Regions from separate parts of the Pseudarthrobacter sp. 902506025 genome, predicted to be linked through region 2. Evidence: riboswitches for the same ligand, from Rfam matches in the RefSeq annotation. Region 2 holds a riboswitch; the other holds the start of a gene.
The links. Region 2 has a riboswitch for cyclic di-AMP ahead of AB0280_RS11625 (glycoside hydrolase family 16 protein). Riboswitches for the same ligand answer to the same signal wherever they lie in the genome.
Positions count from the first base shown of each region.

Region 1: linked by a shared signal. The riboswitch ahead of AB0280_RS19670 (hypothetical protein) and the one ahead of AB0280_RS11625 (glycoside hydrolase family 16 protein) in region 2 are both predicted to bind cyclic di-AMP.

Region 1 covers NZ_JBFBKW010000014.1:12,385-15,739, forward strand. The annotation lists gene AB0280_RS19655 (phosphatase PAP2 family protein) at 1-195, shown strand, start outside; gene upp (uracil phosphoribosyltransferase) at 208-843, shown strand; gene AB0280_RS19665 (glyoxalase superfamily protein) at 888-1,337, shown strand; gene AB0280_RS19670 (hypothetical protein) at 1,559-2,284, opposite strand; cyclic di-AMP (ydaO/yuaA leader) riboswitch at 2,290-2,451, opposite strand; gene AB0280_RS19675 (ArnT family glycosyltransferase) at 2,686-3,355, opposite strand, start outside.
Region 2 covers NZ_JBFBKW010000005.1:90,410-93,764, forward strand. The annotation lists gene AB0280_RS11620 (glycosyltransferase) at 1-402, opposite strand, end outside; gene AB0280_RS11625 (glycoside hydrolase family 16 protein) at 524-1,627, opposite strand; cyclic di-AMP (ydaO/yuaA leader) riboswitch at 1,631-1,782, opposite strand; gene rpsF (30S ribosomal protein S6) at 2,170-2,475, shown strand; gene AB0280_RS11635 (single-stranded DNA-binding protein) at 2,548-3,123, shown strand; gene rpsR (30S ribosomal protein S18) at 3,249-3,355, shown strand, end outside.

The DNA.
Region 1 (3,355 bases), on a different contig from region 2:
GGCCTCACCTGGGTGGGCGTCGTGATCCTGGCCCACAGGCTGTTCCACCTGGTCCGCAGGCGGGAGCACGCCGGTGCGGCTCCGTCGTTCGACCGTCCGATCGTCCGTGACGTGGTGGCAGAGGAAGTGCACCACCACGGCGGGGACGGCAACGAGCATGCCCACGGCAGCCACAACAAGGACACCGCCGGATGATAGTTTTGGGGGATGCGTACTCTCGTTGTTGACCACCCTCTGGTCGCCCACAAGCTCACCGTCCTGCGGGACAAGAACACGCCGTCGCCGGTCTTCCGCCAGCTGACGGAAGAGCTGGTGACCCTGCTGGCCTACGAAGCCACGCGGGAGGTCCGCACGGAGCCCGTCACCATCGAAACCCCCGTCAGCACCACCATTGGCACGGCGTTCACCAAGCCCACCCCGCTGGTAGTCCCCATCCTCCGCGCAGGCCTGGGCATGCTGGAGGGCATGACCAAGCTGGTCCCCACCGCCGAGGTTGGCTTCCTGGGCATGGCCCGGGACGAGGAGACGCTGGACATCATCACCTACGCGGAGCGCCTGCCGGAGGACCTGACCGGCCGCCAGGTATTCGTCCTGGACCCCATGCTGGCCACCGGCGGTACGCTGCGCGAGGCCATCAAGTTCCTGTTCAAGCGGGGCGCGTCCGACGTCACCTGCATCTGCCTGCTGGCTGCCCCGGAGGGCCTGGCCAAGCTGGAGGAGGAACTGGGCGACGCAAACGTGCACATCGTCCTGGCCTCCATCGACGAGAAGCTCAATGAGAAGTCCTACATCGTTCCCGGCCTGGGTGATGCAGGCGACCGCCTGTACGGCATCGCAGGGTAGCCTTCCCCCTTTTCCGGCAGGATCACCGCCGCTAGCCTGTGCGGATGGACTGGAAACTCGAACTTGTCTTTGTCCCCGTGTCCGACGTCGACCGCGCCAAGGATTTCTACGTCAACAGGGTGGGCTTCAACGCCGACTATGACGAGCGGCCTTCGGACGACATCCGCTTTGTGCAGCTGACGCCGCCCGGATCCGCCTGCTCCATCTGTTTGGGGGAGGGGCTGGTGGACGCACCTCCGGGCACGGGGTCAAACCTGCAGCTGGTGGTGGACGACATCCAGGCCGCACACGACCACCTGAAGAACAACGGAGTGGACGTCAGTGATATCGAAGTGCTGCCGTGGGGCCACTTCGTGTACTTCGCCGATCCGGACGGCAACAAGTGGTCCGTCCAGTACATCCCGTGGCGGAACGCCGGGCCGGACGCAACCGAAAGCACCGCAACCACAGGCGCCGCAACCGAAACCACCGCGACCCTAACGTCCGCACCATAGGGCGCTGCAGCTTAAACCACCAGGGTTAAGGCAGCCTGGGGTTAAAACACCACTGCCCGCATCCGTTTGGATGCGGGCAGTGGTGATGCTGCAATGCTCTGCTGTGCCCCTGCCCAAGGCGTACGACGGCGGAGAGCCGGGACGCGCCGTCGGCCGCGGTCAATGCGGGGCAGGCTCCGCGGAGGGTGGTCCTTCGACGCGCAGCCGCGGGAGAGAGGTGCCTAGTACCAGTTGTGCGCCAGGTGGAAGTTCAGTGCGCCGCAGGGGGACTGGTAGCTCTTCTTGATGTAATCCAGGCCCCAGTTGATCTGGGTGCGGTAGTTGGTGAGGTAGTCCGCGCCGGAGCTGGCCATCTTCTCGGCCGGGAGGGACTGGACGATTCCGTACGCCCCGCTGCTGGGATTGGTGGCCGTGGTGGTCCAGTCGGATTCCTTCGTCCACAGGGTCTGCAGGCACTGCATCTGGTCCGGTCCCCAGCCGAATGTGGCCAGCTGGCTGGCGGCGTAGGCCTGGGCGCCGGCGGGGTCGTTGACCGCGACGGCGGGTGCCGGCTCAGGAGCCGGGGCGGGCTCGGGTGCAGGTTCCGGTGCCGGTGCAGGCGCTGGCGCGGCCGGCGCGGGGGCGGCGGGTGCCGGGGCCGCGGGAGCGGGCTCCGCCGCCTGCGGTGCCACTGCGATTGCGGCGGGAGCGGGGCTCTCCACCGGGTTGGAGCGGATGTCGCTCTTCTCGATGCTCATCTGGGCATCGGACGCTGCCTGGGTTGCCTGGGTCGATGACACCGGGGCCATGCTGCTGGTGGCCTGGCCGGCTGCGCCGACCCCAACCAGAACCGCGCAGGATACTGCGAGGATTCCGGCCCTGCGGCCGAGGGTGTTTTTCTTTGCCTGCTGCGTGGCCTTATGTTTAGCCTTGGCATGCAGGCGTGCTTCTGCCGTGTTTTTGGACATGATTGATCGCCTCTCACACCTGCGGAGTTAGCTGTCGGGTTCGGATGAGGGCATCCGGCCGTACGGAAAAATCACGTACTGGCTTAACCCCAAGGGCATTCATTGCCCGGGACGGTGGGTCCCCCGCCTCTGCCGTTGCTCAATCGGAAATCCGGGGAAGCGGCAGAGCTTGGCGTCAACCCGGGATATGCGGCCCGAACGGGGACCGCACCCAATCGACGGTACAGGAAGATTAAGTGAAAGTCACATTTAGGTAACGGAAGTCACGGCTGGCAGCGCGTCGGGTTGTGTGACTGCGGAGGGAGTATCCCCGTAATGGACTGCCCGGGCCCCGGGCACCCTTCACCCCGGGCACTCGCGTGCCAGAGCATCATTCGGCCGGGTCCCCGGGGCGTCCTCCGCTAGTGGCCGGTCAGTTCGTAGACCGTAGTGCCGCCAACGATCTGCGACGTGAAATTGGCTGCCACCCACTCAGCGATCCGGGTGGCAGCGTCCGAACCGGTGGTGGAGCGCATGGCTCCGCCACCGATAAAGTAATGGATCTCTCCCCGGGCTACCAGGTCCTGGAACTGCGCCAACGTGGGGGAGGGGTCGGTGCCGTTGAAGCCGCCCACCGCCATGACCGGCAGTTCCGTTGCCAGTTGGTAACCCGCGGCGTTGTTGGAGCCCACCACGGCCGCGGCCCAGGTGTAGCTTGAGGCGCTGCTCTTGAGCGCGGCGACCAGGTCAGCCGACGGCGTGGGCGCACCCAGGAGGCCACCCACGCCACCCCCGCGGCCACCCGCGAAGCCCGTGCCGCCCTGGGCGTTCGGCTGCCGGAAGCCGTGCCCCGTATTGCCTTGTGCCGTACTGCCCGGGTTTGTGTTGCTTTGCCCCGCAATACTTGAACCGCCGGTGCTGTTCGGGCCGGACCCGTTCCGGCTGTTCCGGACGCCGGCGGGAGCACCGCCCGGCCCAGCGCCGAAGCCGGCCGTGGGGCCGGCACTGACGATTGCCCCGCTGTGCGCTGTGGACGCCGTGGAGATGGAGTAGGCCAGCGGTCCGGCGAGCGACGCCGTGATGGCCAGGGCC
Region 2 (3,355 bases):
GATGGACCAGGGGTCCACTGTCTGCAGCACCAGGGGACCGGTGACGCAGTGGGACAGGAAGAGGGCATGGGGGCCATGGATCAGGGTGGCGTCCCGGATTGCGGACAACCGGGCCGCGGCGGCGCGGGCGGACGGGGTGGACCGCCGGTGTTTTCCCAGTCCGGTGAGGCCGCCCACGGAGCGGGCAAAGGCCGAAAGTTCTTCGCGCCGGGCCAGTTCGTACACGGTATCGCAGCGGTTCCTGATCTCTGCCGGAACCGGAACAGGACCCGAGAAAGTCAGCAGCGTGACGGCAACGCCAGGGGGGAGGTGCAGGATCACTTCGTACGGGATCATCGAGCTTCCATCCCCCAGTTCCGGATCCCGGTTGGGCACGCTTTCCGTCACGTACAGGAGCTTCATTGCAAGAGTGTACTGGATCACATCGTCCCCGGAGGGTTGCTTTAGGCAACCTTGAGGGAAGCCGAAAAAGGGCGACGGCGGGAGGTCCCGCCGTCGCCCTTTCACCTGGGTGCGTGGCCTGCTACTGCCAGGCGCGCACGTAGTCCACCATCATCTGGGACGGCGCGCCGTAGGCCGGGTTCGTGGAGGAGGCGCCGACATTCAGCACGATGTACTGCGGGGCATTGCCGTCGTCGGTGGGGTAGGACTTGACCTTGACGCCGTCGAAGTACACGTCCGAGGAGTTTGCCATCCGGTGCAGGCCAAAGGTGTGGTACTCGTTGGCCCAGTTGCCGCCCACGCCGCCCTGGTTGTGGGAGCCGGAACCGGAGTGGTAGTTCACGGTCATCTTGGCCTGCAGGACCTCGGCGATGTCATTCTCGCCGGTGGCCGGCCACGACTGTCCGGTGGTCCAGAAGGCAGGCCAGTTGTAGAGGCCGTTGGCGTTGCCCGGGAACTTGATCCTGGCCTCGACGTAGCCGGTGGTGAACTGGAAGCCGGTCCCCGCCCCGCCCTTCGGGTTGGTGGATACCAGTCCGCCGGAGGTGGATGAGCTGAGCCCCAGGGCCAGGTTCCCGTTGGCCACGGAGACGTTCGCCGGGCTGGTGGAGACCTTGTTCATGGTTCCGCAACCGGGGGAGAACCAGCAGCCGGACCACTTCGCGGTGTCCAGTCCGGCCCCGTTGAACTCGTCGGCGAAGGTCATGGTCCAGTTCCCCGGGACCCCGGCGGGCGCAGGCGTCCCGGTGCTGGCCAGCTGTGCCGCCGCAGGCGCCACGGCGATGGGGGCCTCGGAGGGAGGGGCAGGGGCAGCGGGTGCCGGTACTGCTGCGGGGGCAGGTGCCGGTGCCTCTGCCGGGGAAGGAGGGGCGGCAGGAGCGGCATCAACTGCCGGGACCGGCGCTGGAGCGGGGACCCGAACGTCGGGAGTTTGGGTGGGTGCGGCGCTGCCGGCATCCTCTGCACTCGCCACCCGCGCCACGTCAGCGGTTCCGTCACCGTGGGTCAGGCCCAGGCCAAGGGAACCTGCTCCGAGGAGTGCTGCGGCAAGACCGGCGGCAAGGGGCCAGCGGCGGCGCGCCCGGGCCGGAGCACCGGACTTGGAGGCCGGGGATGTCCCGGCGGGATCTGTCTCATTTTGATAACGGTGCGCTCGTGTGGCGCTGCCTTTGCGGGGTGCGGGCATGGGGATGCTACCTCTCGTCGCCTGCGGAGTTAGCTGTCGGGTTCGAATGAGGGCATTCGGCCGCGTGCTGCGGCTTCACCCCAAGGGCAGGCGCGTGGCCGTGCCCGGGACGCTTGGGTCCCCCGCCTCTGCCTGGAATCTGGTGAATCACGGACGCGGCAGAGTTGGGCGGCATCCGGGACTGGAGCCGGCTGGGGGCGGCCCCCGGACGACCGTACACGAAAAGGGTCCAAGAATCACAATTAGGTAACGGACCTCACTGAGTTGGCGTGGCGCTCCCCAGTCGGCAAAAGTGCATTGGTAATAGGCGCCACTGACGGCAGGGTTTTCCACATGGCTGAACCTACGGCTGCTGCCCACCTCCACCGGGGCTAGCCTAGGGTCAGGCGCGAATCGCCTATCGGGTCCAAATGCACTAAGATATTGAAGTCTGTGCTGCGTCCTGCCTCCGTTCCGGCGGCAAGGCATTGCACGGAATCGCAAATGAACCTCCTGTTACGGAAATGCCGTAACCGCTTAGCCCAAAGGAGGTGGGTTCACATATGCGTCCTTACGAATTGATGGTAATCATCGACCCCGAGGTCGAAGAGCGTACCGTTGAGCCGTCGCTTCAGAAGTTCCTGAACGTCATCACCAACGATGGTGGAACCATCGAAAAGGTTGACATCTGGGGCCGTCGCCGTCTGGCTTACGACATCAAGAAGAAGTCCGAAGGGATCTACGCCGTGGTGAACTTCACTGCCAAGCCGGAGACCGCCAAGGAACTTGACCGCCAGCTGTCTCTTAACGAGACCATCATGCGCACCAAGATCACCCGCCCCGAAGAGCAGAAGGTTGTTGCTGAGTAATTCAGCACCGTCTTCATTCTTTACCCCGCAGGAAACGCACTCTTCACCCAGGATCGAACAAGGAGGCAGTAGATGGCAGGCGAGACCACCATTACGGTCATCGGTAACCTCACCAATGACCCGGAATTGCGGTTCACACCGTCAGGTTCGGCAGTAGCGAACTTCACCATCGCTTCCACCCCCCGCACCTTTGATCGCCAGTCCAACGAGTGGAAGGACGGGGAAACCCTGTTCCTCCGCGCTGCCGTATGGCGTGAAGCAGCCGAGAACGTCGCCGAATCCCTGACCAAGGGCATGCGCGTCATCGTGACCGGCCGCCTGAAGAGCCGTTCCTACGAAACAAAAGAAGGCGAAAAGCGCACCGTTATCGAGCTTGAGGTCGACGAAATCGGCCCCAGCCTGCGCTACGCCAATGCCAAGGTCAACCGCACCCAGCGCTCCGGCGGACAGGGTGGCGGCGGCTTCGGCGGCGGCAACAGCGGCGGTGGCTTCGGAGGAGGCAACTCTGGTGGAAACCAGGGCGGCAACTCCGGTGGAGGCTGGGGCGGCGGCAACCAGCAGGCTGCACAGGACGATCCCTGGGCTACGCCCGGTGTCTCCAACGCAGGCGGCTGGGGCAACGGCCCCGATTCCGAACCTCCCTTCTAAAACCCAAATAACGGCCCGGCGCCGGGACTGCCCGGGTGCGAAACGCACCCAAGGCACTGCCGCCGTCGGACCACCACCATCCCGTGGATCAATATCCACGGGCTCCCTAGAATAGGAGCTCCACGATGGCTAAGGCTGAACTCCGTAAGCCCAAACCAAAGTCCAACCCCTTGAAGGCCGCTGACATCACTGTCATCGACTACAAGGACGTAGCATTGCTGCGCAAGTTCAT